DNA from 4 places in the Cellulosimicrobium sp. EB106-03-01-XG111 genome. Region 2 is predicted to be linked to each of the others. Evidence: riboswitches for the same ligand, from Rfam matches in the RefSeq annotation. Region 2 holds a riboswitch; each other region holds the start of a gene.
What was found. Region 2 has a riboswitch for thiamine pyrophosphate ahead of thiO (glycine oxidase ThiO). Riboswitches for the same ligand answer to the same signal wherever they lie in the genome.
Positions count from the first base shown of each region.

Region 1: linked by a shared signal. The riboswitch ahead of thiD (bifunctional hydroxymethylpyrimidine kinase/phosphomethylpyrimidine kinase) and the one ahead of thiO (glycine oxidase ThiO) in region 2 are both predicted to bind thiamine pyrophosphate.
Region 3: linked by a shared signal. The riboswitch ahead of AC3WT4_RS11685 (TenA family protein) and the one ahead of thiO (glycine oxidase ThiO) in region 2 are both predicted to bind thiamine pyrophosphate.
Region 4: linked by a shared signal. The riboswitch ahead of AC3WT4_RS01750 (thiamine ABC transporter substrate-binding protein) and the one ahead of thiO (glycine oxidase ThiO) in region 2 are both predicted to bind thiamine pyrophosphate.

Region 1 is NZ_JBYTEQ010000009.1:172,966-180,633, forward strand. Features, by position in the region: gene thpR (RNA 2',3'-cyclic phosphodiesterase) at 1-95, shown strand, start outside; gene pheS (phenylalanine--tRNA ligase subunit alpha) at 382-1,503, shown strand; gene pheT (phenylalanine--tRNA ligase subunit beta) at 1,503-4,124, shown strand; gene AC3WT4_RS10365 (SDR family oxidoreductase) at 4,121-5,005, shown strand; gene AC3WT4_RS10370 (hypothetical protein) at 5,078-5,302, opposite strand; TPP riboswitch at 5,380-5,474, shown strand; gene thiD (bifunctional hydroxymethylpyrimidine kinase/phosphomethylpyrimidine kinase) at 5,468-6,439, shown strand; gene AC3WT4_RS10380 (DUF4862 family protein) at 6,517-7,515, opposite strand; gene AC3WT4_RS10385 (hypothetical protein) at 7,554-7,668, opposite strand, start outside.
Region 2 is NZ_JBYTEQ010000007.1:204,749-212,416, reverse strand. Features, by position in the region: gene AC3WT4_RS09210 (PspC domain-containing protein) at 1-706, shown strand, start outside; gene AC3WT4_RS09205 (hypothetical protein) at 706-1,308, shown strand; gene AC3WT4_RS09200 (hypothetical protein) at 1,456-2,262, opposite strand; gene AC3WT4_RS09195 (glycosyltransferase family 4 protein) at 2,488-3,648, shown strand; gene guaA (glutamine-hydrolyzing GMP synthase) at 3,653-5,266, opposite strand; gene thiE (thiamine phosphate synthase) at 5,309-6,022, opposite strand; TPP riboswitch at 6,067-6,169, shown strand; gene thiO (glycine oxidase ThiO) at 6,159-7,451, shown strand; gene thiS (sulfur carrier protein ThiS) at 7,457-7,668, shown strand, end outside.
Region 3 is NZ_JBYTEQ010000013.1:38,734-46,401, reverse strand. Features, by position in the region: gene AC3WT4_RS11705 (NAD(P)/FAD-dependent oxidoreductase) at 61-1,551, shown strand; tRNA gene AC3WT4_RS11700 (tRNA-Leu) at 1,704-1,780, shown strand; gene AC3WT4_RS11695 (VOC family protein) at 1,823-2,218, opposite strand; gene AC3WT4_RS11690 (VOC family protein) at 2,303-3,229, opposite strand; TPP riboswitch at 3,316-3,444, shown strand; gene AC3WT4_RS11685 (TenA family protein) at 3,435-4,187, shown strand; gene AC3WT4_RS11680 (helix-turn-helix domain-containing protein) at 4,302-4,784, shown strand; gene AC3WT4_RS11675 (DUF6882 domain-containing protein) at 4,856-5,806, shown strand; gene AC3WT4_RS11670 (ATP-dependent Clp protease proteolytic subunit) at 5,838-6,443, opposite strand; gene AC3WT4_RS11665 (ClpP family protease) at 6,443-7,108, opposite strand; gene AC3WT4_RS11660 (Ig-like domain-containing protein) at 7,195-7,668, opposite strand, start outside.
Region 4 is NZ_JBYTEQ010000001.1:390,895-398,562, forward strand. Features, by position in the region: gene AC3WT4_RS01720 (hypothetical protein) at 1-150, shown strand, start outside; gene AC3WT4_RS01725 (hypothetical protein) at 147-704, shown strand; gene AC3WT4_RS01730 (hypothetical protein) at 728-2,137, opposite strand; gene AC3WT4_RS01735 (DUF4235 domain-containing protein) at 2,195-2,470, opposite strand; gene AC3WT4_RS01740 (ABC transporter permease) at 2,576-5,113, opposite strand; gene AC3WT4_RS01745 (ABC transporter ATP-binding protein) at 5,110-5,880, opposite strand; TPP riboswitch at 6,190-6,294, shown strand; gene AC3WT4_RS01750 (thiamine ABC transporter substrate-binding protein) at 6,377-7,468, shown strand; gene AC3WT4_RS01755 (ABC transporter permease) at 7,581-7,668, shown strand, end outside.

The sequences.
Region 1 (7,668 bases), on a different contig from region 2:
CGCTGCACCTCGTCGAGTCCGACCTCGGTGACGCGTCCGGGCACCCGGTGCACCGGAGCCTGCGGACCCTGCCGCTCGGACCCGCCGCGCGGTGAGCGGGACCACCCTCCGGCTGCTCCCGGAGACGCCTGTGCGAGGATGGGCCGCATGAGCCTGCGCGGTGGTCGTCGATTTCCCGGGCCCGTCACGGGCCCGCGCGACTGACGCGTGCTCCCCGCCCGCCTCGTGGCGGGACGGGTCCTGGCCCGGACGGGCGCCCTAGAATGACGGCGACGCGCGCACGTGCGCGCCCCGCACGCCCCGCCCCGAGCGGCGCGTGCCGCGGGTCGACGCCGGCCGTCGTCCGCTCCCCGCAGTCCCGCCCTCGCCAGGAAGGCACGCATGTCCAGCCCTGACGCCGACGTCGTCACCCCCCACGCGGGCGACGGCGGACCGGACACCCCCACCGCCCCCTCCCCGCTCGACGCCGACGCGCTCCAGCGCGCGCTCGACGCCGCGCTGGCCGCCGTCGCCTCGGCGGGCGACCTCGACGCGCTCAAGCGCGTGCGCACCGAGCACGCGGGCGACCGCAGCCCGCTCGCGCTCGCGAACCGCCAGATCGGGTCGCTCGCCCCCGCGGACAAGAAGACCGCGGGCAAGCTCGTCGGCCCGCTGCGCGGCCGGCTCAACCAGGCGCTCGCCGCGCGCCAGGGCGAGCTCGAGGCCGAGCGCGACGAGCGCGTCCTCGTCGAGGAGGCCGTGGACGTCACGCTGCCCGTGGACCGTGTCCCCGCGGGCGCGCGGCACCCGCTCGAGACGCTGCAGGAGCGCGTCGCGGACTTCTTCGTCGGCATGGGCTGGGAGATCGCGGAGGGCCCCGAGGTCGAGGCGGAGTGGTTCAACTTCGACGCCCTGAACTTCGGCGTGGACCACCCCGCGCGCCAGATGCAGGACACGTTCTACGTCGCCGGCCCGGACGGCGAGGACGGCGCGGAGCCGTCGAACCTCGTGCTGCGCACCCACACGTCGCCGGTCCAGGCCCGCTCGCTGCTCGAGCGCGGCGTGCCGCTGTACGTGGCGTGCCCGGGCAAGACGTTCCGCACGGACGCGCTCGACGCGACGCACACGCCCGTCTTCCACCAGGTCGAGGGCCTGGCGATCGACAAGGGCCTGACCATGGCGCACCTGCTGGGCACGCTCGACGCGTTCGCGCGCGCGATGTTCGGCCCCGACGCGCGCACGCGCCTGCGGCCCGCGTACTTCCCGTTCACCGAGCCGAGCGCCGAGATGGACCTGTGGTTCCCGCAGAAGAAGGGCGGACCGGGCTGGATCGAGTGGGGCGGCTGCGGCATGGTCAACCCGAACGTGCTGCGGTCCGTCGGGGTCGATCCCGACGAGTACTCGGGCTTCGCGTTCGGCATGGGCATCGAGCGCACGCTCATGCTGCGCCACGGGATCGCGGACATGCACGACATGGTGGAGGGCGACGTGCGCTTCTCCGCCCAGTTCGGAACGGAGATCTGATGCCGTACGTCGCCATCGACTGGCTGGGCGACCACGTCGAGCTGCCCGCGGGGCTCACCGCCGAGCGGCTCGCCGCCGACCTCGTCCGCGTCGGCCTGGAGGAGGAGGCGATCCACGGCGCGGCCGTGACGGGTCCCCTCGTCGTCGGGCGCGTCCTGGAGATGACGCCCGAGCCGCAGAAGAACGGCAAGACGATCAACTGGTGCCTGGTCGACGTCGGGCCGGAGCACAACGCCGCCGAGATCACGGGCGTCGAGCCGGCCGACATGCCGGCGGGCGGCGCGCGCGGGATCGTGTGCGGCGCGCACAACTTCGCGCCGGGCGACCTCGTCGTCGTCGCGCTGCCGGGCTCCGTGCTGCCCGGCCCGTTCCCCATCGCGAGCCGCAAGACGTACGGGCACGTGTCCGACGGCATGATCTGCTCGCAGCGCGAGCTCGGGCTCGGCGAGGACCACGACGGCATCATCGTGCTGCCGCGGCTCGGGTACGCGGCCGAGGACCTCACCCCGGGGCAGGACGCGGTCGCGCTGCTCGGTCTCGGCGACGAGGTGCTCGAGATCAACGTGACGCCCGACCGCGGGTACGCGTTCTCCTACCGCGGCGTCGCGCGCGAGTTCTCGCACTCGACGGGCGCGCGCTTCACGGACCCGGGCCTGCCCGGCTCCCTGCCCGCGCCCCCGCCCGCGGCGACGCCCGACGGCTTCCCCGTCGAGGTCGACGACGCGGCGCCGGTCCACGGCGTCGTCGGGTGCGACCGCTTCGTGACGCGCGTCGTGCGCGGGCTCGACCCCGCTGCGCAGACGCCCGCGTGGATGCAGCGCCGCCTCACGGCGTCGGGCATGCGGCCCATCTCGCTCGCGGTCGACGTGACGAACTACGTCATGCTCGACCTCGGGCAGCCCCTGCACGCGTACGACCTCGAGAAGGTCGCGGCCCCCGTCGTGGTGCGGCGCGCCGCCCCGGGCGAGCGGCTCACGACGCTCGACGACGTGGACCGCGCGCTCGACCCGGAGGACCTGCTCATCACCGACAGCCCCGACGGCGCGCGCGGCGCGCGCGTGCTCGGGCTCGCGGGCGTCATGGGCGGCGCCTCGTCGGAGGTCGGTCCCGAGACGACGGCGGTGCTCGTCGAGGCCGCCCACTTCGACCCCGTGACGGTCGCGCGCACGTCGCGCCGCCACAAGCTGTCGAGCGAGGCGGCGAAGCGGTTCGAGCGCGGGGTGGACCCGCTCCTGCCCGCGGTCGCGGCGCAGCGCGTCGTCGACCTGCTCGTCGAGCTGGGCGGCGGGGCCGCGGACCCGGCCGTCAGCGACCTCGACCGGGTGACCACGCCCACCCCGATCCGCCTGCCCGTCGGCGAGGCCGAGCGCCTCGTCGGCGTGCCGTACACGCTCGAGCAGGTCGTCGGGACGCTCGGGGCGATCGGGTGCACGGTCGACGCGGACGACGCCGCCGCGACGGGCGTGGTCGTCGTGACCCCGCCGTCGTGGCGCCCCGACCTCACCGAGCCGGCCGAGCTGGTCGAGGAGGTCGCGCGCCTCGTCGGGTACGACGAGATCCCGTCGGTGCTCCCCGCGGCGCCCGGCGGGCGCGGGCTCACGCGCGAGCAGCGGGTGCGCCGGTCGGTCGCCCGGGCGCTCGCCGAGCACGGGTTCGTCGAGACGCTGAGCTACCCGTTCGTCGGCGAGGGCGAGCTCGACGCGCTGCGGGTCCCCGCGGACGACGAGCGCCGCCGGGCGCTGCGCCTGCTCAACCCGCTGGCCGACGACCGTCCCCTGATGCGCACGGACGTGCTGAGCACGCTCCTGGAGACCACGCGCCGCAACGTGGGCCGCGGGCTCGGGGACGTCGCCGTGTTCGAGGTCGGGCTCGTGACGCACCCGCGCCCGGGCGCCCCGGCCGCTCCGTCGCTGCCCGGCGGGGTGCGTCCCTCCGACGACGACCTCGCCGCGATCGAGGCCGCGCTCCCCGCGCAGCCGCGCCACGTCGCGGGCGTCCTGGTCGGTCGTCGCGAGCGGGCGGGCTGGTGGGGCCCCGGCCGTCCGGCGGACTGGACGGACGCGCTCGACGCGGCACGCCTGGTCGCGGACCGCGCCGGTCTGCGGGGGCCCGACGCCGTGCGCGTCGTCGCGGACACCGCGCGGGCCCCGTTCCACCCCGGCCGCTGCGCGCGCCTCGAGCTCGCCGACGGGACGGTCGTCGGGCACGCGGGCGAGCTGCACCCCAAGGTGCTGGAGAACGTCGGCCTGCCCGCCCGCTCCGTGGCGTTCGAGCTCGACCTGACGGCGCTCGTCGCCGGTGCGTCGGACGAGCCCGTGCAGGCGACCCCGGTCTCCGGGTTCCCGGCGGCGAAGGAGGACCTCGCGTTCGTCGTCGCCGCCGACGTGCCGGCCGAGGCGCTGCGCGCCGCGGTCGTCGAGGGCGCCGACGAGCTCGCCGAGGAGGTCGCGCTGTTCGACGTCTTCACGGGCGAGCAGGTGGGCGCCGGGCGCAAGTCGCTCGCGTTCTCGCTGCGGCTGCGCGCAGCGGACCGCACCCTCACCGCCGACGACGTCGCGCGGGTCCGGGAGGGCGCCGTGGCCGCCGCGCGCGAGCGCGTCGGGGCGGAGCTGCGCGCATGAGCGGCGCACCGGGGCCGGGCGCGACGCCGGACGTCGCGCCCGCCCGCACCGCGCTCGTCACCGGGGCGTCACGCGGCATCGGCCGCGCGGTCGCCGTCGGGCTCGCCGCGGCCGGCCTCGACGTCGCGCTCCTCGCGCGCGACGCGGGCCGGCTCGCGGGCGTGGCCGACGAGATCGGTGGGCTCGACGGCGCGGGCCGGGCCGTCGTCGTCACGGCGGACGTGACCGACGCGGCGGCGGTGGCCGCGGCCGTCCGCGAGGCCGAGGCCGCGCTCGGGAGCGTGGACCTGCTCGTCAACAACGCGGGCCGGGTCGACGCCGAGGTGCCGCTGTGGGAGGCGGACCCCGACGAGTGGTGGGCCGTCCTGGAGACCAACGTGCGCGGGCCGTTCCTGCTCGCCCGCGCGGTCGTCCCCGGGATGCTCGCGCGCGGCGGCGGCCGCGTCGTCGACCTCAACAGCGGCGCGGGCTCGCACGACATGGACGGCGCGAGCGCGTACAACGCGAGCAAGACGGCGCTCCTGCGCCTCGGGGCGAACCTGCACCGCTCGGGGCACGCGCTCGGGCTGCGGACCTTCGAGGTGTCGCCGGGCGTCGTGCAGACCGACATGACGGCGTCCATGGTCATGCACGAGGGCCGCACGGAGTGGACGCCCGTCGAGCGCACGGTCGAGATGGTCGTCGCCATCGCCCGCGGCGAGCTCGACGCGTTCTCGGGGGCGTTCGTGCGCGTGACGCACGACTCGCCCGAGTCGCTCCGCACGGCCGCCCAGGAGGCTGCCCGGGCGGGCGTCACGCTGCCCGGGCCGGACGGCCGTCGGCTGCGCGTCACGCGCTGGGGCGCCGACGACCCGATGCCGGGAGAGCTCCCCGCCCGCTGAGCGCGCGCACCCCGCACGGCCGACGCCGCCCGACCCCCCGGTCGGGCGGCGTCCGTGCGTCCGGGGCACCGGTCACCGGGGAGCGCACGTGTCCCGGTCGACCCACACGTGCCACAGGCCCCGCTCGGGGTGCTCGTACTCGAAGGCCACGAGGCCGCCCGCGTCGTGCGTGATGACGCCCGTGAGCACGACCCGCCGACCGTCCCGGTCGTAGGTCGTGCAGAAGGCGGGCACCTGCACCGGGACGGGTGCGTCCGGCAGGAAGGGGCGGGTCGCGGGGGCGACGTGCTGGGTCATACCCGGAAAGACGCGCGCACGCGCGTCGTCTCACGCGTCGGGGCGGGTGAAAAGCGCGCGGGTCGCCGCGTAGCATGGCCCGCGACACGGGGTGCCCCGCACCGGGGCTGAGATGAGACCCGTCGAACCTGATCTGGCTCGTACCAGCGAAGGGATGTCCGCGCGATGACGCTCGCCCTGCCCCGGCACACCTCCGACCCGGTCCCCGCCCGCGCGGACCGTGACCGTCGCCCCGACCCGGGCCGCGGGCCCGACCCGGCCCCGTCCCGCCCCCGCGTCCTGTCCGTCGCGGGGACCGACCCGACCGGCGGCGCCGGGATCCAGGCCGACCTCAAGGCGTTCTGCGCGCACGGCGCCTACGGCATGGCCGTCACGACGGCGCTCGTCGCGCAGAACACCCACGGCGTGCGGTCGGTGCACGTCCCCGGGTCGGCGTTCCTGCGCGCGCAGCTCGACGCCGTGTCCGACGACGTCGAGGTCGACGCGGTGAAGATCGGCATGGTGGCGGACGAGGCGAACGCCCGCACGGTCGGGGAGTGGCTCGACGACCTCGCCGCGGCGCGCGCCGCCGCGGGAGGTCCGCGGCCGTGGGTCGTCCTGGACCCGGTGATGGTCGCCACGTCCGGTCACCGCCTCCTCGACGCCGGCGCCGAGCAGGCAGTGCGCGACCTCGCGGCGCGCGCGGACGTCGTCACGCCGAACCTGCCCGAGCTCGCCGTCCTCGGCGGGCGGGAGCCCGCGACGACGTGGGACGACGCCCTGCGCCAGGCGACGTCGTACGCGGCGGCGAGCGGGGCCGTCGTGCTGCTCAAGGGCGGGCACCTCACCGGGCGCACGTCGCCCGACGCGCTCGTCGTCCCCGCGCCCGGGCCGACGTCGGGTCGCGTGCCGGGGGCGGCCACGGTCACGACGTTCGACGCCGCGCGCGTCGACACGCCCCACACCCACGGCACCGGGTGCTCGCTCTCGGCGGCGCTCGCGGCGCTGCGCCCGCAGCGCGCGAGCTGGGAGGAGGCCGCGCGCGAGGCGAAGGAGTGGCTCACGGGCGCGCTGCGCGCGGGCGCCGCGCTGCGGGTGGGGACCGGCCGCGGGCCCGTCGACCACCTGCACCGCTCGGCGCCCGTGCCGGAGGGCTGAGGCTGCGCGAGGTCGGCCCGAGCTGCGCCCGGTCGGGCTCGGGGCCGAGCCGGACGGGCGCGGCCCGCGGGACGCGCTCAGCCGGCGGGGCGGCTCGCTGCGCGGTCGGCACCGGTGTCGGGGGCGACGGCGGCCAGCGCGTCGCGGAGCACCGCGAGCGTCGCGCGCGCGACGGCGAGGCGCTGCGCGGGCGGGGCGTCCGCGGGCCGCGTGGTCACCTTGGCGCCGACGAGCGGGACGGGACCAGCCGCGGCGAGGAACTCGCGCACCTCGGCCGGGCCCAGCATCGTCTCGTCCGGGCCGGGGAGCGCGGGGTCCGGGCCGTGGGGCGGCACGTGCGCGTCCGCCCACGGAGCGCCCCACCGGCCCGGGCTCCCGCTGGCACCCGAGAGCATCGCGCTCGCGAGGAGGCCCGCGGCGGCGGCCGCCCGTGCGTGCTCGACGGGCGTGGCGGCGCTGCGCCCCTCGATGGCGGACCGGCCCCAGTTGAGCCCCACGTGCAGCGGGTGGCCGGTGTCCCGGGCGGCGCGCGCGACGGCGGCGATCTCGTCGTCGAGCGCGAGGAACCCCTTCTCCGCGACGCCCCACGGTCGCGGCGCGTCGCAGTGCTCCACCACGAGCGGCAGCCCGGCGGGCGCGACGGCGGCCAGCTCGGTGAGGCTGCGCGCGAGCGCCGCGCCGGACCCGCGGCCGGGACCGGGCGCGGACTGGAGCTCGACCGCGACGACGCGTCGCCGACCCTCCGCCTCGGCGAGCCGGGTCACGGCCGCGAGGACGCGCGCGACGCCGTCGACCGCCGCGCGCCGGCCCTCCTCGTCGTCGGACGCGAGGCCGTAGGCGCGGTCGGCCGCGGCGCGGCGGGCCGTCGCGGCGACCGTCGTCGGCAGCAGCACCCAGTGCGGCGGCAGCGCGGCTGCGGTCGTCGCGAGCGCGTGCGTGTCGTCCGGGTCGACGGGGTGCTCGAGGCCGTCGAGGCCGTCCTCGTCGAGGGCGGCGTACCAGCCGCCCGGGTCGGGGACGCCCGCGAGGGCGTAGGCACCGAGCAGGGTCAGGGGGCGGTCGTGCAGGTTGGTCATCGGTCCTCGTCGGTCGTGGTGGGGAACGGTCGGGCTCGTCAGGCGCGGGCGACGTCCTGGTCGGTGGTGGCGTACTCGCACGTGTAGCCCGGCGTGACCCAGCGCCACCGTGTCTCGACGTCCTGCACCGCGACGCCCGCGGGCCGGTCGGCG
Region 2 (7,668 bases):
GCCCCCGCGCGCCCCGCGCCCGCCGAAGCCCCCGCGACCGCGCGGCCCGGGTGCCACGACGACCGGCGTCGTCGTCGGGCTGAGCCTCCTGCTCGGGGCGCTGCTCCTGGTGATCGACCGCCAGGGCGAGCTGCCCTGGCCCGTGTTCCTCACGTGGGCCGGCCTCAGCGGGATCCTCGCCGGGCTCGCGATCGTCGTGAGCGGCCTGCGCGGGCGGACGAGCGGCGGCCTCGGCTGGCTCGCGGTGGTCCTGCTCGTCGTCGCGCTCCCCGCCTCGGCGTGGCGCACGACCCCGTTCACCGTGTTCGTCGACGACTCCGTGCGGACCGTCACCGACGGCACGCACCGCATCACCGACCCCGACGTCGCCGAGCAGGGGTTCGGCGTGTCGTTCGGCGACCCGCGCATCGACCTGTCCGACCTGGACCTCTCCGACGCGACCGCCGGCTCGCCCGTCGAGGTCCCCGTCCGGCTCGGCGCGGGCGACGCGACGGTCGTCGTGCCGGACGGCGTCCCTGTCCGCGCCGAGGTGCAGGTGCTCGCGGGCAACGCGCGCTGGCACGTCGACGGCGACCGCCAGGAGATCGGCGGGGTCAGCACGCAACCGGTGACGTTCGACAACGACGAGGTCCAGGCGGGCGACGACCCGCTGCTCGTGCTGCAGGTCGAGGTCGGCGCCGGCCAGGTCACGATCGAGGAGGACTGATGAACGACGAGAACCGCCGCGACGACGAGACGCGGCCGCTCGGGGACGAGCTGTTCGAGCCCGCCCGCACGGAGCACCCGGCGTCCGCGGCGGGCCCGACGGTCCCGCTCCCGGCCGTGTCGTCCGCGGCCGACAGCCGCACGACGACGCCGCTCCCGGCCGCGACGCCGCTCGCCGACGTCGGGGCCACCACGCCGCTGCCCACCGCGCCGTCGGTCGACCCGCTGTCGGTCGACGGACCGTCGGTCGACAAGCGGTCCGGGGACGCCCCGTCTGCCGGTACACCGCCCGTCGGTGCGCCGCCCCTCGGGGCGGCGTCCCACGGCGCGCCCCCGACGACGTCGGGCGCCGGCCCGTCGTCCGCGGCGGGGCAGACCGGTCTCGGCGGGATCGCGGACCCCGGCCCGCTCCCGCGGCGCGGCCCGCGCGTCGCCACGATCGTGTGGGGCTTCGTCATCGTCGCCTTCGCCGTCGTGGTGCTGGCGGCCGCGCTCGGCGCCCGCGTCGACCTCGGGCTCGCGACGATCGTCGTGCTCGCCGCGGCGGGTGTCACGCTCGTCGTCGGGTCGATCGTCTCCGGCGCACGACGCCGTCGGGGCTGAGCCGCACCGGGACCTCCGGGCACGCCGAGGGCCGTGGCACGTCGTGCCACGGCCCTCGGTGTGCCCGAGCGACGCCGCCCCGCACGCTCTCCCCGGTGCGACCCGGTGGGAGCGGGTCCTCGGCGCCCGGACGGGCGGCCGGGACGGTCAGGGGGTCGGCTCGTCGCCCCGCCGCGTCGGGCCGTCGGCCCGGTGCTCGGGCGTGGTCGGCCCGGTGGTCGTCGTCGGGGTGTCGGGCGAGGCCGCGGGTGAGGAGCCCGGCGCGCTCGGCGTGCCCGTGCCGGCGGCACCGGTCGGCTCGACGGGCGTCGCGGTCGTGCCGGGTGCGGCCGCGCGGGCCTCGGCGCCGGGGGTCGAGAGCGCGGACGGGCGGCCGGGGGACGTCGGCTCGGGACGCACGGGAGGCGCCGTCGGCGACGGCTCGACGTGCCCCGGTGACGCGTGCGCAGGCGCGGCGTGCCGGCCGGAGTCCGACAGGTCGCCCGACGACGAGTAGCCGCCCGGGGTCTCGACGGCGACGCTCGGCCCGCCCGCGAGCCGCCGCAGCGCGATGCCGACGAGGATGAACAGGATGCCCAGCCCGATGACGAGGGCGCACACCCCGAACGCCACGACGGAGGTGAACAGCGACGCGCGCAGGAACGAGGCCGTCATGACGGTCTGGCGCGTCGGGTCGTCCTGGTCGAGCTCGGCGTAGGTCTTGCCGTCGCTCGCCTCGAGCGCGTGCTTGTTGATGACCTCCGCCTGCGCGTACGCGGTGAGCGGCCCGTTGACGTGGCGCCCCGCGAGGAACGACGCGTCGTCCGAGACGGTGATCTCCTCGGCGGAGAGCTGGTTCGACACGACGATCCATGTGCCGATGCCCGCGAGGAGAAGGATGATGCCCGCGATGATCGACACGAGGCCGATGCCCCGTGCCCCCTTCGTCGGTGTGACGGTGACGGTGCTCGACATGGCGCGTTCTCCCCTTCGTCAGGACCCACCTGCAACCGCCCGCGCGAGGCGGCCCGCGGGTGCGGGCCGGTCACGTGACGGTCGAACCACCCATACGGGGCCCACGGTAGCGACGGGAGACGCCCACCGCGCGGCGAACGCGCACCTCAGGGCGGGCGCGCACGTCAGGGCAGGCGCGGCGGCGACCGCACGGCCCGCCGAGTTCGGGATGGGAGGATGCCGTCCGTGCGCATCACCCACCTGACCGACTGCTACCTGCCGCTGCTCGGCGGCATCGAGACCCAGGTCGCGCGGCTCGCGCAGCAGCAGGCGGCCGCCGGTCACGACGTCGCGGTCGTCTGCACGACGCCCGCGCGCCCCGGCGCCCACGGCGTGTCGACCGAGCGGGACGGCGACGTCACGGTGCACCGGCTCGCCGCGCGCGTCCCGGGCGGCTACCCCGTGCACCCGCGCGCGCCGCACCACGTGGCGCGGATCGTGCGCGACGAGCGGCCCGACGTCGTGCACCTGCACATGGGCGTGCTGACGCCCTCCACGCAGGCGTCGCTGCGCACGGTCGTGCGCGCCGGGCTGCCCGCGGTCCTCACCGTGCACAGCGTGTGGGGCGGCGCGGAGCGCGCCTTCGCCGGGCTCGACCGCGTGGTCCGCTGGTCCCGCTGGCCCGTGCTGTGGTCGGCCGTGAGCGAGCTGACCGCCGCTCCCCTGCGCCGCATCGTCGGCGACCGGGGCGAGGTCGTGGTGCTGCACAACGGCCTCGACCTCGACGCGTGGCGCGTCCCCCGCACCGAGCGTGCCGACCGCATGGAGGGCGCGGCCGTCCACGTCGTGGCCGCGACGCGGTTCGCCCCGCGCAAGCGCGTGCTGCCGTTCCTGGAGGTCGTGCGCGACGCCGTCGCGCGCCTCCCCGAGGGGGCGCTCCACGTGACGCTCGCCGGGGACGGCCCCGAGCTGCCCGACGCGCGGCGCTTCGTCGCGGAGCACGGGCTGGGGTCGGTCGTGTCGCTCCCGGGGCGCCTCGACGCGACGGGCCTCCAGCGGCTCTACGCGCGCGCCGACGTGTTCGCCGCGCCCGCCGTCGAGGAGGCGTTCGGCATCGCCGCGCTCGAGGGCCAGGCCGCCGGGCTGGCGGTCCTCACCCGCTCGCAGTCGGGCGTCGCGGAGCGCCTCGCCGACGGCGTCGACGCGCTCGTCGCGGACGACGACCCCGGCCTCGCGGACGCGCTCGTGCGGCTCGCGACCGAGGACGGCCTGCTCGACCGGATCATCGCCCACAACCGGGACGTGCCGTCGTCGGCCGGCTGGCCCCGCGTGCTCGCCGACGTGGAGCGGGCATACGAACGGGCCGCGACGATCACCGTGGATCGTCGGGCCCGCCCGTCCCGCTAGGGGGTCACTCCCACTCGATGGTGCCCGGGGGCTTGCTCGTCACATCGAGCACGACGCGGTTGACCTCGGAGACCTCGTTGGTGATGCGCGTCGAGATGACGGACAGCACGTCGTAGGGCAGGCGCGTCCAGTCGGCCGTCATCGCGTCCTCGGACGAGACGGGGCGCAGCACGATCGGGTGGCCGTAGGTGCGGCCGTCACCCTGGACGCCGACCGAGCGGACGTCGGCGAGCAGCACGACCGGGCACTGCCAGATCTCCTGGTCGAGGCCGGCCTTCGTGAGCTCCTCGCGCGCGATCGCGTCGGCGGCGCGCAGCGTCTCGAGGCGGTCCGCCGTGACCTCGCCGACGATGCGGATACCCAGCCCCGGGCCCGGGAACGGCTGCCGCGCGACGATCTCCTCGGGCACGCCGAGCTCGCGGCCGACCGCGCGGACCTCGTCCTTGAACAGCGTGCGCAGCGGCTCGACGAGCGAGAACTGGAGGTCGTCGGGCAGGCCGCCGACGTTGTGGTGGCTCTTGATGTTCGCCGCGCCCTCGCCACCGCCGGACTCGACGACGTCCGGGTAGAGGGTGCCCTGCACGAGGAACTTCACCTCGGCGCCGTCCTCGCCCGCGTCCTCGACGATCTGGCGCGCCGCGTCCTCGAACACGCGGATGAACTCGCGGCCGATGATCTTGCGCTTCGTCTCCGGGTCGCTGTGCCCGGCGAGCGCGGTGAGGAACCGCTCCTTCTCGTCGCGGATCACGAGGTTGACGCCCGTCGCCGCGACGAAGTCGCGCTCGATCTGCTCGACCTCGCCCGCGCGCATCAGCCCGTGGTCGACGTGCACGCACGTGAGCTGGTCGCCCACCGCGCGCTGCACGAGCGCCGCGGCGACGGCGGAGTCCACGCCGCCCGAGAGCGCGCAGATGACGCGCGCGTCGCCCACCTGGGCGCGGATCGCCGCGACCTGGTCCGCGATGACGTTGCCGGGCGTCCAGTCGGGGGCGAGGCCCGCGCCGTCGTACAGGAAGTGCTCCAGCACGGTCTGGCCGTGCGCGGAGTGCTTGACCTCGGGGTGCCACTGCACGCCGTAGAGGCGACGCTCGCGGTCCTCGAACGCGGCGACCGGCGAGCCGGACGACGTCGCGAGGACCTCGAAGCCCTCGGGCGCGCGGTGCACGGCGTCGCCGTGGCTCATCCACGTGGTCTGGTTCTGCGGCGTGCCGTCGAGCAGCACGCCCGCGGCGCACACCTCGACCTCGGTGCCGCCGTACTCGCGCAGGCCCGTCTGGGCGACCTCGCCGCCGAGCGCCTTCGCCATGGCCTGGAAGCCGTAGCAGATGCCCATGACGGGCACGCCGGCCTCGAACAGCGCCGGGTCGACGAACGGGGCACCCGTCGCGTACACGGACGAGGGACCGCCCGAGAGGATGATCGCGGCCGGGTCCTTGGCGAGCATCTGCTCGACCGTGAACGTGTGCGGCACGATCTCGGAGTAGACGTTGGCCTCGCGCACGCGGCGCGCGATGAGCTGCGCGTACTGGGCGCCGAAGTCGACGACGAGCACGGGCCGCGGGGTCGAGGCCACCTCGGCGGTGGTGGGGGTGTCGGGAGCGGTGGCGGGTGACGTCACCCGTCCAGGATAGTCGCCGTGCGGCGAGGCTCGTCCCGCGTCTCAGGCGTCGGCGCGCGCGACGGCGCGCTCCAGGACCCGCTCGCGCAGGGCGCGGGCGGCGGCCTCCGGGTCGCTCGCCCCGGTGATCGCGCGCACCACCACGATCCGGGTCGCGCCCGCGTCGAGGACCGCGTCGAGCCGGTCCGCGTCGATGCCGCCGATCGCGAACCAGGGCGTCGCGGGCCGGGTCGCCGCGACGTCCCGCAGCAGGTCGAGGCCGACGGCGGCCCGTCCCGGCTTCGTCGGGGTCGCCCACAACGGGCCCACGCAGAAGTAGTCCACCGCCGGGTCGGCCTCCGCCGCGGCCGCCTGCGCGGCCGAGTGCGTGGACCGGCCGAGCACGGGCCCCGCGCCCAGCAGCGCCCGGACCGCCGGCACCGGCAGGTCGCGCTGACCCATGTGCACGACCGGTGTGCCCGTGACCGACGCCACGTCCGCCCGGTCGTTCACGGCCCACAGCGCGCCGTGCTCCGTCGCGACCCGCGCGACGACCTCCTGGAGCTCGAGCTCGCGCGCGACGTCGAGCGTCTTGTCGCGCAGCTGCACGACGTCCACCCCGCCCGCGAGCGCCGCCCGCAGGAAGTCCTCGAGGTCGCCGCGCTCCTCGCGCGCGTCCGTGCAGAGGTACAGGCGGGCGTCGGCGAGCCGGGCGCGTGCGGCGTCCGCCGCCGACGGGGCGAGGGCGGCCGGGGTGGTGGAGGTCTCGGAGCTCACCCGCGGGAGCCTAGCCCCGGCGCGTCCGCCGCAGGAGGTACTGTGGCCGACAGCACGGGAGCCCCGCACGGGGCTGAGAGGGCGTCGCCGCCGACCGTCGAACCTGATCTGGGTCATGCCAGCGAAGGGAGCGCACATGAGCCTGTCCGTCCGCCCGTCCGCGGGTGGCTCCGCCGTGCCCGGCGAGGCACGCGACGTCGTCGTCGTCGGGGGCGGGATCGTCGGCCTCGCCGTCGCGTGGCGTGCGGCGAGCGCGGGCATGACCGTCACGGTGCTCGACCCGGCGCCGGGCGCGGGCGCGACCCACGCCGCCGCGGGGATGCTCGCACCGGTGACCGAGGCCGACTTCGGGGAGGAGGCCGCCCTGCGGCTCCACCTCGCGGCCGCCGCGGCGTGGCCCGCGTTCGCCGCGGACCTGCACGCGGCGACGGGGGCGGACGTCGGGCTACGGACCGCCGGGACGCTCACCCTCGCCTACGACGCGGACGACCTCGCGCTGCTCCGTCGCGTCCTCGCCCTGCACGCGGTGCACGGTCTCGCGTCGCAGGAGCTCACCGTCGCCGACGCGCGCCGCCGCGAGCCCTACCTCGGGCCGCGCGTCGCCGGGGCCGCGTGGGCGCCCGCGGACCACGCGGTCGACCCGCGGGCGACGCACGCCGCGCTGCTCGCGGCGCTCGGCCGACGCGACGCCCCAGGCGCGGGCTCGGCCACGGGGGCGCGCGTCGTCCGCGCGGCCGCGACCCGGCTCGCGCTCGACCCGGCCGGGCGCGTCGTCGGCGTGCACGACGACGCGGGCCGGCTCCACCGCGCGGGTGCGGTCGTCGTCGCGGCGGGCTGGCAGTCGGGCGCCCTGCTGGTGGGCGTGCCGGGCGTCGTCGTGCCCACCCGCCCGGTGAAGGGACAGACGCTGCGGCTCGACGCGGGCCCGGACCTCGCGCTGGAGCACGTCGTGCGCGGGCTCGTACAGGGCCGGCCGGTGTACGTCGTGCCGCGCGACGCCGAGCCGGAGGGGCCGCGCGCCGGGCACCGGGAGGTCGTCGTCGGGGCGACCACCGAGGAGAACCCCGACGACCGCCGCGCCACCGCCGGCGGCGTCTTCGCGCTCCTGCGGGACGCGCGTGCCCTCCTGCCGGGGATCGACGAGGCCGCGCTGGTCGAGGTGACGCCGCGGGCCCGCCCGGCGACCCCGGACAACCTCCCGCTCGTCGGGCCCACGGACGTCCCGGGGCTGCACCTCGCGACGGGCCACGGCCGCAACGGCATCCTGCTCGCCCCGCTCACGGCCGACGCCGTCGTCTTCGGGCTCGGCGGCCTCCCCGAGCCCGGCTCGACCGAGCCGGGCGGGACCGCCCCCGGGGACGACGTCGCGACCGCCCTCGCGACCGCCCGCACCGACCGCTTCGTCCGCACCGCCACGACACCGAGGTGAGACCCGTGACCGCACCCGCATCCTCCGCGCTCGTCAACGGCGAGCCGTACCCGCTCGACGGCGACGTCGACCTGGAGCGGCTCGTCGCCGCGCTCGTCCCCGCCTACGTCGCCGACGGCACGCCGCAGGGCGTCGCGGTCGCCGTCGGGGACGCCGTCGTGCCGCGCGGCGCCTGGGCGACGACCGTCGTCGCCCCCGGGGATCGCATCGAGATCGT
Region 3 (7,668 bases), on a different contig from region 2:
CACGCCCGTCTGGCGGACGCTCCGGCTCGCCTGTGCCGCAACCGGTAATACTCTGGAACCATGCCTCAGAATGACCTGACCTCGGTCAGCCGTGCCCAGACCGCTTCGCCGCGGCCCCGCAAGGTGCCCCGCGTCGTCGTCCTCGGCGGCGGCTCGGTGGGTCTGTACGCCGCGCGCCGACTGCGCAAGAAGCTCGGTCGCCGCGAGGCGGCGATCGTCGTCGTCGACCCGCGCCCGTACATGACGTACGCGCCCTTCCTCCCCGAGGCGGCCGCGGGCTCGATCGACGGCCGCGACGTCGTCGCGCCGCACCGCCGTGCGCTCAAGGGCGTCGACGTGCTCCAGGGCAAGGTCGTCGCGATCGACCACACCGACCGCCGCGTGACGATCCACCCGGAGGAGGGCGACGACTACTCGGTCACGTACGACCACCTGATCGTCGGCCTCGGCTCCGTGTCGCGCACGCTGCCCATCCCGGGCCTGGCGGAGAACGCGATCGGCTTCAAGAACGTGGAGGAGGCCATCGCGGTCCGCAACCACGTGCTCAACCGCATGGACGTCGCGTCGTCCACGTGGGACGAGAAGCTGCGTCGCCGCATGCTCACGTTCACGTTCGTCGGCGGCGGGTTCGCGGGCATCGAGGCGCTGGCCGAGATCGAGGACATGGCCCGCTACGCGACGCGCAACTACGCGACGATCGAGGAGAAGGACCTCCGCTTCGTCATGATCGAGGGCGCGGGCCGCATCCTGCCCGAGCTCAGCGAGCCCATGGCGCAGTACGCGCTCGACGAGCTGAAGAAGCGCGGCATCGAGTTCCACCTCAGCACGTTCCTGTCGTCGTGCGTGGACGGCCACGTCGTCACCTCGACCGGGGTCGAGTTCGACTCCGACACGATCGTGTGGACCGCGGGCGTCAAGGCGAACCCGGTCCTCAAGGAGTCGTCCGACCTCCCGGTCGACAAGCTGGGCCGCATCACCGTGCTGCCGACGCTCCAGGTCGCGGACGCCGACGGCAACGTCGTGCCGAACGCGTGGGCCGCGGGCGACTGCGCCGCCGTCCCGGACGTGCTGAACCCGGGCAAGTTCTGCCCGCCGAACGCGCAGCACGCCATCCGTGAGGCCACGCGCCTCGCCGACAACCTCGCGCTCGAGCTGCACAGCGAGCCGCCGGTCGAGTACCGCCACAAGAGCGTCGGTACGGTCGCGTCGCTCGGTCTGTACAAGGGCGTCGCGGAGCTGTTCGGCGTGTTCAAGCTCCGCGGGACGCTCGCGTGGCTCATGCACCGCAGCTACCACGTCATGGCGATGCCGACGGGCAACCGCAAGATCCGCATCTTCATCGGCTGGATCGGCCAGTTCCTCATGGGCCGCGAGCTCGTGTCGCTCGGCTCGCTGCACGACCCGCGCGCGGAGTTCCGCGCCGCGTCCGTCCCGCCCAAGAAGGACGGCGACCCGGTCAAGCAGACCGCGCAGGGCTCGGCGGCCGCGGCGGAGTCCGGTGCGGGCACCGTCGACGCCGACGACCGGACGCCGGCGGCGAAGGCCTCCTGAGGCCGCGGCCGGGCACTGGCCCGGCTGTCGTGCCCGACGACGAGGGGCGAGCCGCGCGTGCGGCTCGCCCCTCGTCGCGTCCGGGTCCCGAGCGGGCGGCCGTCGTGCCGACGGGCCCGGGGAGCCCCGCGCGCGCGGTAGATTCGGCCCGCGCCCCCATGGCCCAACTGGCAGAGGCGGCCGGCTTAAACCCGGCGTGTTCCGGGTTCGAGTCCCGGTGGGGGCACCACGCCGACGGGCGGTCGGCTCCGCGGCGCCAGGGCTCCCCGGGCTAGGACAGCCCCGTCGGGCCCTCCGGCTCGGCCGGGGGAGCGGCCTCCTGGCCGAGGATCACGACGGTGCCGTCCGGGTCCTGCACGCGCGCGACGCGCTCGCCCCACGGTTGGTCCGCGGGCGGCTCCAGGACGGGCACGCCCGCGGCCGCCAGGTGCTCGACGGCGCGGTCGCAGTCGTCGACGTACACCCACAGCACGACGCGGGTGTCCGCCGGAGGCGGGTCGCCCTGCCCGAGCCCGAGCGGTGACCCGCCCACGCGCACGCTCACGTAGACGGGCGGACCGTCGTCGGGGAAGGCGTACTCGACCGTCCCGCGCAGCAGGTCGCGGTAGAAGCCCAGCGACCGGTCGAGATCGGCCACGGTGAGGACGGGGAAGAGGCTGCGGAACACGGTCGCTCCTCGGTGCGCTCGGCGGGTCCTCCCATCGTGCGCCTCGCGTCCCGGGCGCGCTCTCCGTGCCCGGGCCGGCGGGCCTCAGCGCGCGAGCAGCTCCTCGGTCGTCGTGCCCGGCACGGACAGCGTCACGCGCGTGCCCCACGGGTCGTGCACGACGACGGAGCGGCCGTCGTCCGCGTGCTCCAGCCCGCGCGCGCGGAGCCGTGCGACGAGCGCGTCGAGGTCCTCGCGGCCCGGCACCGTGACGGCGACGTCGCCGAGCCCGAGGCTCGCGGCGCGGGGCCCGGCACCCGCGCTGTTCCACACGTTCATCGCGACGTGGTGGTGGTACCCGCCGGCGGACGCGAAGAGCGCCCCGCTGTACCCGGTGAGCGTCGCCTCGAAGCCGACGGCGTCGACGTAGAAGGCGTGGGCGGTCGCGACGTCGCCGACCTGGAGGTGCACGTGGCCGACGCGGCCCGCGAGCGAGGGCCCGGCGTCGAACGTCTCCTGGTCGAGGTGCGTGCGCAGGTAGTCGTTCGGGTCGAGGAACGTCGTCGTCATGAGGATCTGGCCGTGCTCGCGCACCCACGTCTCGCGGGGGCGGTCGGTGTAGAGCTCGACGCCGTTGCCCTCGGGGTCGGTGAAGTAGAACGCCTCGCTGACGAGGTGGTCGCTCGACCCGACGAACGTGCCGCGGCGGTCCTGCGCGGCGCGGTAGACGGTCGCGGCGAGGCTCGGGCCGTCGTCGAACAGGAAGGCCGTGTGGAAGAGGCCGGCCTGGCGCGGGTCGACGGGCGGGAGCCCGGGGGTGTGGACGAGGCGCAGCATGGGCGTGCGCCCGCGGCCCAGCACGCGGTGCACCTCGGCGCCGCGCGACCGCTCCTCGAGCGGGGCGAGCGCGAACGCCCCCGTGTAGTACGAGGTCATGAGCTCGAGGTCGCCCACGCGCAGCGTGACGGCGTCCATGCTCGTGGACGGGGACAGGAGGCGGTCGGTCGGCGCGCCCGGGGTGCTCGTGGTCATGTCTCCTCCAACTTGTTGTCGCTACAACTATATTCCCACACCGCGGCGAGGGCTCCCGCACCGGCGCCGTCCTTGCTAGGGTCGGCGCGAACCACGCGGGGCGTCCCGCCCGGGCCACGGCCCGGGCCGAGGGACTGAGACGAGCGGTACGGCCGCCCGGACCCGTCGAACCTGATCTCGCTAGCACGAGCGGAGGAACGTGGGCATGACGACGCCTGCTGCCATCACCCTGAACCCTGTCCTCGCGGACGACCCGACCGCGCTCGTCCGGCAGGAGGAGACCGGCTTCACCGCCGACCTCGCCCGCCGGTACGCGGACCTCTTCGAGACGTTCTACGACCACCCCTTCCTGGCCGGGCTGCGCGACGGCTCCGTCGAGCCCGCCGCGGTGCGCCACTACGTGGGCCAGGACCACCAGTACCTCACGGCCTACCTGCGCTGCTACGGCCTCGGCATGGCCCTCGCGCCCGACCGGTCGTGGGCGGCCTACTTCCACGACAAGGCCGGCTTCCTCCTCGACGACGAGTCGCACGCGCACCACGCCATGTGCGACTTCCTCGGCCTGACGTACGAGGAGGCGCAGACGCACCGCCTCGCGCCGAGCGCGCAGGCCTACGTCGACCACATGACGGCGGCCGGCCGCGACTCGCTCGGCGTGCTGCTCGCCGCGCTGCTGCCGTGCCCGTGGACCTACATCTGGTCCGCGCGGCGCTTCTGGCTCGGCGAGCGCGAGACGACGCCCGGCGCCCTCGCCGACGACCACCCGCTCGCGGGCTGGTGGCAGTTCTACGCGGCCGAGCGCACCGAGGACGTCCTCACGGACCTGCGCGCGCGCCTCGACGCGCTCGCCGCGGACGCGGGCGAGGCGGAGCGCGCGCGCATGGAGCGCGCGTTCGAGCTGAGCTGCCGCCACGAGATCCGCTTCTGGCAGATGGCCTGGTCGCTCGAGCGCTGGTGACCCGCCCGGCCGGGCGCGCGGCCGGCCGCCGCGCCGTGCGCCCGGCCTTACGCCAGCAGCAGATCCCCACCCGGGTGCCTCGGCACCCGGGTGGGCCGCGGGTAGCGTGATCGCATGGACGCGACGAGCGCGGTGCCGGACGGGGTGCGGGACGCGGTGCCGGACGTGGTGACGCCGCGCCCCCGCTCCCGGGCGGGCGGGCGGGCGGAACCCCTCCTGCGCCACGTCATCGGTGGGATCCTGCGGCGGGCGCGGCTCGCGCAGGGGCGCACGCTCGTCGACGTCGCGGTCGCCGCGCGCGTCTCCACCGCCTACCTGTCCGAGGTGGAGCGCGGGCGCAAGGAGGCGTCGTCCGAGGTCCTCGCCGCCGTCTGCGGCGCCCTCGGCCTGCGGCTCGTCGACCTCGTCGCCCGCACGGGCGAGGAGCTGCGGCCGCTCGCACCCGTCCGCGTGCTGTCCTCCGCGCGGGAGCGGGGTGCCCTCTCCGCGCCGCGGCACGTCGCGCCGGTGGGCGAGCCCGTGCGCGACCTCCCCGTCGCCGAGACCCTGGGCCGTCCGACCGCGCGCGCCGGCGACGTCCTGCTCCTCGCGGCCTGAGCGGGGTCCCACCGCACCGCACCGCGTGTCGTGCGGAGGCCGGGCACCGTGCGCGCCGCTACCGTCGGTCCATGACGGAGCCGCAGACCGCGCACGGCACGGCAGCCCAGGACGCCCCGGCCCTCCAGGACCTCGTCGACGACGCCGCGTTCCTCTCCCACGAGCACCAGCTCCACCTGTCGGACCTCCATGGCGACGACGCCTGGGCCGCCGACATGACCACGGGCGTCTTCACCTTCACCGCGCCCGACGGCGGGACCGCGACGTGCCGCCTCCAGTTCCTCGGTACGGCCGCGCCCGGTCCGGGCACGTGGATGTGGGCGTGGCAGAACGTCAACGGCTTCCCCGACCGCGTGCTCACCGCCGCCGAGAGCGCGCGGCGGACCGGGCTGCGCGAGGCCGCCGAGCCGGAGCTCCCCCTCGCCGAGGACCTCGCCCACCGGCTCGCGCTCGCGGCCAAGGCCGTGACCGGGTCGTTCACCCACTACAGCGCGCCCGTCGGCGGCGGCACGCGCGCGTGGTTCCTCCTGGACGACGCCGACCTCGCCCTGCCCGCGCCGACCGTGCCGCGCGTCGTGCGCACGCTGAGCGAGGGGCTGCTGTCCGTCACGGTCGTCGATCACCGGCGCGCCGTCGCGTCCTACGCGAGCGCGCGCGGCCTGCCGTCCGTCGAGGACGGGACCGGCGCCGTCGTGCTCGACGTGCCCGACGGCACCGTGACCGTGCGGTTCGACGGGCGTGGCCGGATCGCGGGCATCTCCGCGTCGTCCCGACGGCCCACCGCGCCCGAGGCCGCAGCGGCGGAGCCCGTGGTGCCGGATCCCGCCGCGACAGACCCTGCGGTCTCGGCACCGACGGCGCCCGGGCCCACCGTCTCGGAGCCGCCGGCGGACGATCCGGCCGTGCCCGTGCCCGTGCCCGAGCCCGAGCCCGCGGCGCCGGAACCGGCCGCGCCCGAGCCGCCGCCCGTGGAGACGGCTCCCGAGCCGCGCCGCCGGTCGTGGTTCCGGCGACGCGGCTGACGACGCACGGGGTCGCCTCCGCGGGCGGGCGTCACGCCGCCGCGGCGAGCTTGCGCGAGGTGACGACGGCGTCCGCGACGCCGTACTCCACGGCCTGGCGCGCGGTGAGCACGAGGTCGCGGTCCGTGTCGGCACGCAGGCGCTCGACGGTCTGGCCCGTGTGCCGCGCCAGCACCTCCTCCGTCTCGGACCGGATCCGGAGGATCTCCTCGGCCTGGATCGACAGGTCCGAGATCGTGCCCTCCCCGCCGCCCGACGGCTGGTGCAGCAGGACGCGCGAGTGCTCCAGCACGAACCGCTTGCCCGGCGTCCCTGCCGCGAGCAGGACGGCCGCGGCCGAGGCCGCCTGGCCCATGCAGATGGTCGAGACGTCGCACCGGACGAACTGCATCGTGTCGTAGATCGCCATGAGCGCCGTCGCCGAACCGCCCGGGGAGTTGATGTACAGCCCGATCTCCTGGTCCGGGGCGTCCGACTCCAGGTGCAGGAGCTGCGCCATGACGACGTTCGCGACGCCGTCGTCGATCTCCGTGCCGAGGACGACGATGCGCTCCGACAGCAGGCGGGAGAAGACGTCGAACGCGCGCTCGCCCAGCGACGTGCGCTCGACCACGGTCGGGATCGTGTAGCTCGCCATCACAGCCCCACCTTCCGGGCCGCGCGGGCGGGGCGGACGTCGTCGACGCTCTCGACGATCCGGTCGACCATGCCGTACTCGAGCGCCTGCTGCGCGGTGAACCAGCGGTCGCGGTCGGAGTCGTCGGCGATGGTCTCGACGGACTGCCCGGTGCTCTCCGCGAGCAGCCGGTGCATGAGCCCCTTGGTGTACACGAGGTTCTCCGCCTGGATCGCGATGTCGACGGCGGTGCCCCCGATCCCGGCCGACGGCTGGTGCATCATGATCCGCGCGTGCGGCAGCGCGAACCGCTTGCCCGGCGTCCCCGCGCACAGGAGGAACTGGCCCATGCTCGCGGCGAAGCCCATCGCCACGGTCGACACGTCGTTGGGGATGAGCCGCATCGTGTCGTAGATGGCGAGCCCGGCGCTCACCGAGCCGCCGGGGGAGTTGACGTAGAGCGCGACGTCCGCGCGCGGGTCCTCCGCCGAGAGCAGGAGGAGCTGGGCGCACAGGCGGTTCGCGACGGCGTCGTCCACGGCCGTGCCGAGGACGACGATGCGCTGGTGGAGGAGACGCGTCGTGAGCTGGTCGTCGAACGACGAGGCCGCCGGGGCGGCGGCCTCCGCGCGCGAGGTCGGGTGGTGGTCGCCGACGGCGGGTCGGCCGGTCAGGTGCGTGGTCATGCGACCACCCTGCGCCGTGCCGGGTCCCGTGAGGAGGCCGATCTGCCGTCGGCTCATTCGCCGACGGCAGATCGGCCGTCGCCGGGCTATCTGATGGGCCAGTCCCGGTGCTCGACCACGATGCCGCTCGGTGCAGGGCTGATCGTCACGTAGGCCTTGGCCGTGCGCTGGGTCCCGTACGGGTTGCCCAGGATGCACCCGAGGTCGACGTAGCCGCCCGCGCTGAGGTGCTCGGTCCACGTGAAGCTGCCGATGCGGTTCCCGTCGTAGTAGCACGCGAAGGTGTAGGTGCCGGAGGGGAACGTCGCGTTCGCGTTGACGCGGAAGACCGTGCAGACGCTGGTGTTCTGGCAGTCGCCCCACGAGCCGGTGGCCTTCCCCGGCCCACGCGTCACCCAGATGGTCGGCGGGACCGGGCGCGGGTCGGTGCGGTGCGTCGCCCAGCCGCTCCACGCCCCGCAGCCGGCGGCGTTGCACGCCTGCGCCCGGAGGCGGAACGTCTGGTCGTAGTCGCTCCCGACGTCGACCGTCTGCCCCGAGCCGCTGGACCCGCCCTCGAT
Region 4 (7,668 bases), on a different contig from region 2:
CTGCGCGTGCTCACGGAGCACCAGGACGCGGACCTCGACCGTCCGCAGGCGATCGCCGAGGTCGACCTCGGCCGCGTCGCGCCGCCCGCCGCGGGGGACTCCGTGGAGACGGTGCGGCCCGCCCTCGTCCCGGGCGGGTGGGACGCGTGAGCGCCGGCTGGTGGCGGACCAACCGGTGGTGGCTGCCGGTGCTCGTCGTGGCGCTCGGAGCCCTGGGCTGGCTGACCTGGCGGTCGGACGAGGTGCAGGCCTGGTGGTCGGGCGAGCCGCGCGTCGCGCACGCCGCGGACGCCGAGGGGTGGGCCCAGGTCGGGGACGTGCGGGCCCGGCTCGCGGGCCTCGAGGCGGTCGACGGGCTCGACGACGGGTACGGCGGCCGGATCGAGGCGCCCGACGGCTACACGCTCTGGGCGGCCGACGTGTCGCTCCGCTCCGACGCGCCGGCCGCCCCCGAGGGCGCGGAGGAGACCTTCTCGTCGTGCGCGGTGCTGCTCCGGGACACGGCCGGCCGGGAGTTCGCGGCGGGCGCGTCGGCGCTCGCGGGCATGCCGTACCCCGAGGCGCCGGTCTGCACGGGTGCCGTCTCCAGCCGCAGCACGCAGTACTTCCTCACCCCGGACGACGCCGAGCCCGCCGAGGTGCGGCTCGTCGAGCCGAGCCTCCTGCCGGCGTACTGGTCCCTCCCGGTCGCTGACGTCGGCTGACCGCCGCCCGGCGGGGTGCCGCGTCAGCGGGCCGAGGCCGCGCCGACCGCGGTCGGCGCGCTCTCCGTCCCGGTGCCGGTGACAGGGCCCGGCTCGGCCCGCCGCGCCGCGCGCCGCGTGCGCAGCGCGGACGGCAGGCCCAGGCTCGCGAGCAGCGCGTCGGCCGCGGCGGCGAGCAGGACGGTCGTGAGCACCTGCACGACGACGGTCCCGACCGTCTCCAGCGGGCCGACGAGCGCGCGCCACGCGACGATCCCCGGCTGGCCGACGACCGCCTGCGCGGCGGTGAGCACGACCTGCTCGGCGAGCGTGAGGAGCGCGAACGCGACGCAGAAGAGCAGCACCGCGCCCCAGCGGCTGCGCCACAGCATCCCGAGCGCGCCGACGAGGCCGCCGAACCGCCGGCCCGGGTCGAGCATCAGCGCCCAGGCCCGCTGGGCACCGCTCTCGCCGAGCGTCCGGTTGAACCGGTCGACGGCGCGGGCCGTCCGTCCGGTCGCGTCGCCGTCGCCCGGCACCGCGTGGGCGGGGTCGACGACGTCGATCGCCTCCACGCCGTACACGATCGTCCCGAGCGTGAGCCACGCGAGCGGGACCACGAGCCCGGTGACGACGCCCGCGACGAGGAGGGACGTCGTCGGGCCGACGGCCTCGACGAGCGGCTCGAGCGCGTCCACGCGCGCGACCACGCCGTCCCACCAGGTCGTCACCTCGACGACGACGACGCGCGTCGACCACCACTCGCGGACGCGACCGACGAGGGCCGTGACGGTGAACGCGCCGACGACGATCCACACGACCTCGCAGTAGCCCGCGGCGATGCGCACCGCGGCGGAGCGGGCGCTGCGCCGGGCGTCGTCGTCGCGCGCGGAGGCGCCGCGGTCGAGGCGCCGCGCGAGGCGTTCCAGCAGGGTGCGGGCGAGCAGCGCGCCCGCGACGACGAGCACGACGGTGAGCCCGAAGCCCTCGGGGACGGGGCTGGCGGTCTCGATCCCCGCCCCCGCCGCGAACGCGTGGTCGAGTGCGGCGGAGTCGATGTACGCCTGCCAGTCGGAGGACAGACCGCCGTAGAACTCGTAGATGACGAGGTAGGGGACGAGGACCGAGGCGATCGATCCGAGCAGCGCCCGGACCTCGAGCCGGTCCCGCTCCGTGCGCGGCTCCCGGCGCAGCACGTGCAGCATGACGACGATCCCGACGACCGTCGCGAGCGGCGAGAAGCACAGCACCAGGAGGCCCAGCACGCCCGACGACGGCGCGACGGCGAGCGCGGCCCGCAGGGCGAGCTCGTGCAGCACCTGCGCGAGGACGGCGACCGCGACGAGCGCGGGCCAGTGCCGGGCCAGGAGCCGACCGGCGTCGGCGAGGACGCGCAGGCCGGCGCGCAGCATCGGGTCCTGAGGGGGCGTCGGGCTCGCCGGCGGGGCGGTCACGCGCGCCAGGCTACCGGGCGGTCCGACCTCCCTCGCGCGGAGAGGCCGGGCCGGACGTCAGGCGCGCGAGGCGAGGCGGGCGACGACGCGCTTCGCCTCCTTGCCCGCGAAGCGGCGGGCGAGGACGCCGACGCCCGCGGCGACGGCCGCGAAGGTCACGGCCTGGACGACGCCGACCTCCTCGTCGTCGAGGTCCTTCGGGGCGTCGTGCCCGGTGACCTTGGCCCAGACGAACGTCACGAGCTTCTGCGCGGCCCAGCCCGCGGCGAAGGTCAGGGCGACGGTCCCGACCTTGAGGGCCAGGGTCTGCTCGTTCTCGTTCGTGTCGGCCACGAGGGGTCCTCCGTCGGTCGGGGCGCCGGGCGGCGCCGGGCGTGCTCGCACGACCACCGTAGTGCGAAGTCGCCGCCCACGCGTCGCCCGGCGCGCTCGCCCGGCTCAGTCGTGGCTCACCGCGTCCAGGACGGGGAGGCGTGCGGCGCGCACCGCGGGCCACACCGCGGCGACGACGCCCACGACGCCCGCGAGCACGAGCATCGCGCCGAGCTGGGCCCACGGCACGGCGAGGGTCGTGAAGCCCTCGTCCGCGAGCACCGACGGGAGCGCGGCGGCGAGCCCGGTCCCGACCACGAGCCCGACCGCCGTGCCGAACACGGCGACGAGCGCGGACTCGATGACGATCGTCGCCGCGAGCTGGGCCCGCCCGAGCCCGACGGCGCGCAGCAGACCGATCTCGCGCGTCCGCTCCGCGACGGACAGGGCGAGCGTGTTGACGATGCCGAGCACGGCGACGAGCACGGAGAGCCCGAGCAGCGCGTAGACGATCGCGAGGACCGACTCGACCTGTCCCGCGACCTCCCCGGCGAACTCGTCGGCGTCGAGCACCGACGCGACGACGTACGGCGCGACGGCGTCGGTCACCGCGGACCGCACTGCCCGGAGGTCCGCGCCGGGCTCGGTGTCGAGGAAGAGCATCTCCGTCGTCGTCGCGCCGACGGAGGCCGCCACGTCGGGCGGCAGGAGCAGGTCGACGGAGAACGCGTGCGAGTCGACCACCGCGCCGATGCGGACCTCCTGGGCCGGGAGGTCGGGCCGTGCCGGGTCGGCGAGCGTGAGGACGTCGCCCAGCGCCCAGCCGTGCTCGTCGAGCGCGTCCGCCATGACCGCGGCCTCGCCCTGCGCGTACGCGGCGAGGTCGCCCTCGGTCGCGGTCGTGCGCACGGAGCGGCCGAAGCCCTCGGCGGGGAAGCCGACGACGAGCTGCGGGTCCCCGTCGACGACGACCTGCCCGTACGTCGTGACGTCGACCGCGGCGACGCCGGACACGTCGCGGACGTCGCCCGCGACCCCGTCGGGGAGGTACGGCGTGGCCGAGCGGACGACGAGGTCGGCCGCCGTCTCCTGGTCGACGATGTCCTGCACGGAGGCCCGCGCCGACAGCGCGAGGACGGACGTCGTCGAGACGAGCGCCATCCCGACGACGAGCGCGCCCGCGGTCGCCGCGGTCCGCCGTGGCTGGCGCGTGACGTTGCCGCGCGCGAGGCCGCCCAGCGGGCGGACCAGCGCGACGAACGGCGCGGCGAGGACGGTCAGCACCGGGCCGACCGCGAGCGGGGCGAGGAGGAGCACGCCCGCGACGACGCCGGCCGCGCCGAACCCGAGGAGGGCCGCGCCGCCGCCGCCGACGACGGTCGACGCGACGACGAGCCCCACGCCCGCGAGCAGCGCGAGGGTCCCGACGGCGGCACGCACCCGCCCGGTCCCGGCGGGCCGGACGACGTCGGCGCGCATCGCCTCCACCGGGCGCACGAGCGCGGCGTGCCGCGCGGGCAGCGCCGCGGCGAGCACCGAGACCACGATGCCGACCACGAGCGGGACGACGACCCCCGTGGTCGTGACGGGCAGCGAGCCGGACAGCTCCATCCCGACCGCGCCCAGGCCGGTCCGGGCGAGCTCCGCGAGGCCGAACCCGGCCCCGACGCCGAGCAGCGCGCCCACGGCGCCGACGACCGCCGCCTGCCCCACCACGGAGCCGAACACCTGCCCGGGCGACGCGCCCACCGCGCGCAGGAGCGCGAGCTCGCGCGTGCGGCGTCGGACGTGCATGGAGAACGTGGTGGTGATGATGAACGTGCCGACGAACAGCGCGAGCGCGGCGAAGACCAGCAGGAACGTCGACACGAACCCGAGCTGGTCGGCGATCGCGTCGCTCGTCTCGTCCCGCAGCTCGGCGCCCGTCAGCGCCTCGGCGCCCGCGGGGAGCGCGGTCGCGACGGCGTCGCGCAGCGCCTCGGGGGAGACGCCGTCGGCCGCGTACAGGGCGACCGACGGGACGAGGCCGTCGGGCGCGTACGTCGTGGCGGCCGTCCCCGCGTCGAGCAGGACGATCGTCGCGCCCGCCATCGGCGCGGACAGCGAGACCTCGCCGACCACGCGCACGGGCCGCACGGCGTCGCCGAGCACGACGTCGGTCGTGCCGCCCACCGCGAGGCCCGACGCCGCGAGCGTCGCCGACTCGAGCGCGACCTCGCCGCCGTCGCGCGGCGCGCGGCCGTCCACCACCTGGGGGCCCGGGTCGCGGGGATCGTAGGCGACGGCGATGCTCGGCGCCTGGCTGCTGAGGACCGCGGTCCCGTCCGCGCCCACGAGCACGGCGGGACCGCTCACCTCGGGGAGAGCGAGCGCGACGTCGTCGCGCGCGCCGAGGTCGCGCGCCAGGTCCGCCGGGACGAGGCTGCGCGCACCGCCGACCTGGGCCGACGCCGACATCAGCGCGTCCCCGGCCGACGACGCGCCGCGCACGTATGCGTCCGCCTGGACCGACGAGGCGACGATGCCGTCGAACGTGGTCGCGAGCATCGCGCGCAGCGCGAACGTGCCGGTCACGAACGCGACGCCGATCGTCACGGCGAGGACCGAGAGGACGAGCTGCGCGCCGTGCGCGCGCACGCCGCGCAGCGCGATCCGGCCCATCATCGGGCAGCCGCCGTCGTCGCTGCCGGGGCGGCGTGCGCCGGGGCCGGCGCGGCGGGCGTGAGGGAGCCCAGCGTGTCGAGGACCGCCTGGGGCGTGGGGTCGTGGAGCTCGGTCACGAGGCGGCCGTCCGCGAGGAAGAGCACCCGGTGGGCGTACGACGCCGCGGTCGGGTCGTGCGTGACCATCGCGACGGACTGGCCGAGGTCGTCCACGGACGCGCGCAGGAAGCCCAGGACCTCCGCGGCGGCGCGCGAGTCGAGGTTCCCCGTCGGCTCGTCCGCGAGCACGATCGCGGGCCGCGACACCAGCGCCCGCGCGCACGCGACCCGCTGCTGCTGCCCGCCCGACAGCTCGGCGGGCCGGTGCCCCAGCCGGGGGCGCAGGCCCACGGCGTCGACCACGCGGTCGAACCACTCCCGGTCGACGGGGCGCCGGGCGATCGCGAGCGGCAGCACGATGTTCTCCTCCGCCGTGAGCGTCGGCACGAGGTTGAACGACTGGAAGACGAACCCCAGGCGCGTGCGCCGCAGGCGCGTCAGCCGGCGCTCGCTCATCGCGGAGACGGTCTCGCCGTCGACGACGACGGTCCCAGCCGTGGGGGAGTCGAGCCCCGCGAGGCAGTGCAGGAGCGTGGACTTCCCGGACCCGGACGGGCCCATGATCGCCGTCAGCCGACCCTTCTCGACGTCCACGTCCACGCCGTCGAGCGCACGCACCGCGGCCTCGCCGCGCCCGTACGTCTTCACCAGCCCGCGCGCGGTCGCGATCGCGGGTCGCGCAGCGCCCTCAGCGCCCTCAGCGGGCGGGCCCTCGTGCGGGGTGCTCCGCCGTGCCGCGCCTGTCGTCGTCACGTCCTCGTCCGTCCTCTCGTCGTGCCGCTGCGCGGGAGCGTCGTGGCTCGCCGGGCGGCGTCGTCCTGTGGTGGCCGCCGGGGCTCCCGGCGGCCGTACCGACCCTCCCGCGGCGCGCGTGCCCGCGGCATCGGGGACGGGCCCCGAACCGTCCCTGGTCCGCGGTCTCCGGTGCTCAGGGTTCTCTCAGGGGACTCTCCGGGTGAGGGGCCGGTGTAGGCTCGCGGTGAACGACAGGGGAGCTCCTGGAGGAGCTGAGAGTGCGGACCACCGCAGACCCTCGAACCTGATCCGGTTAGCACCGGTGGAGGAAGTCGGGAATCTCGATCACCTGCTCGCGCGGTCCGTCGCGCCCACCCGGCGCGCGGCTCGTCGGGCCGGTGGACCCCTCCTGAACGTCCAGGGAGGACACATGCAGCACACGACCACCGTCGCCCGCCGCGGCCGGGCCCTCGCGACCGGCGTGGGCGCGACGCTCGCGCTCCTCGCCCTCGCGGCCTGCTCGGGTGGCGACGGCGCCGGGGGCGACGACGCGTCGTCGGGCAGCGGGGGCACCGTCACCCTGGTGACCCACGACTCCTTCGCGGTGAGCGACGACGTGCTCGCCGCGTTCGAGGAGGAGAGCGGGCTCACGGTCGAGCAGGTCGCGCCCGGCGACGGCGGCGCGCTGGTGAACCAGCTGATCCTCACGAAGGACTCGCCGCTCGGCGACGTCGTGTTCGGGATCGACAACACCTTCGCGTCGCGCGCCGTCGACGAGGGCGTCCTCGAGCCGTACACGCCCGCGGGCGTCTCGGAGTCCGCGGCGTCGTACGCGGTCGGCGACGGCGGCGAGCTCACCGCCGTCGACCTCGGGGACGTGTGCGTCAACGTGGACCACGCGTGGTTCGCCGACGCGGGCATCCCCGAGCCCGTGACGCTCGAGGACCTGGCGAAGCCGGAGTACCGGGACCTCCTCGTCGTGACCAACCCCGCGACGTCGTCGCCGGGCCTCGCGTTCCTCCTCGCGACCGTCGGGGCGTTCGGCGAGGACGGCTGGGAGGACTACTGGGCGGACCTGCGCGCCAACGGCGTGAAGGTCGTCGACGGCTGGTCCGACGCGTACTACGTGGACTTCTCCGGCTCGGAGGGCGCAGGCCCGCGCCCGCTCGTGCTGTCGTACTCGACGTCGCCCGCGTTCACGCTCACCGAGGACGGCTCCGCGTCGACCACGGGCGCGCTGCTCGACACGTGCTTCCGCCAGGTCGAGTACGCGGGCGTGCTCGCGAACGCGAAGAACCCCGAGGGCGCGCAGCAGCTCCTCGACTTCCTCGTGAGCGAGACGTTCCAGGCCGACGTCGCCGACCAGATGTACATGTACCCGGCCGACGACTCCGTCGCGCTGCCCGACGGCTGGGCCGAGTTCGCGCCGCTCGCCGACGAGCCCTTCGAGGTCGCGCCCGCCGACGTCTCGGCGCACCGCGACGAGTGGATCAAGGCATGGACGGCGACGGTCGTCGACTGACCCCCGGTCCACGAGCGACCACGGCTCTACCTCGCGGGGGAGAGCCGTGGTCGCGCGAGGGAGAGCCGTGGTGAGGGGTCGGGGGGTCCGGCGGGGCGGTGTCGGGCGCGGGGTGCTGTGGGGTCTGGCGGCGGCGGTGCCGCTCGCGTTCCTCGGGGTGTTCTTCGCCTGGCCGGTCGTCACGCTCGTGGCGCGCGGGT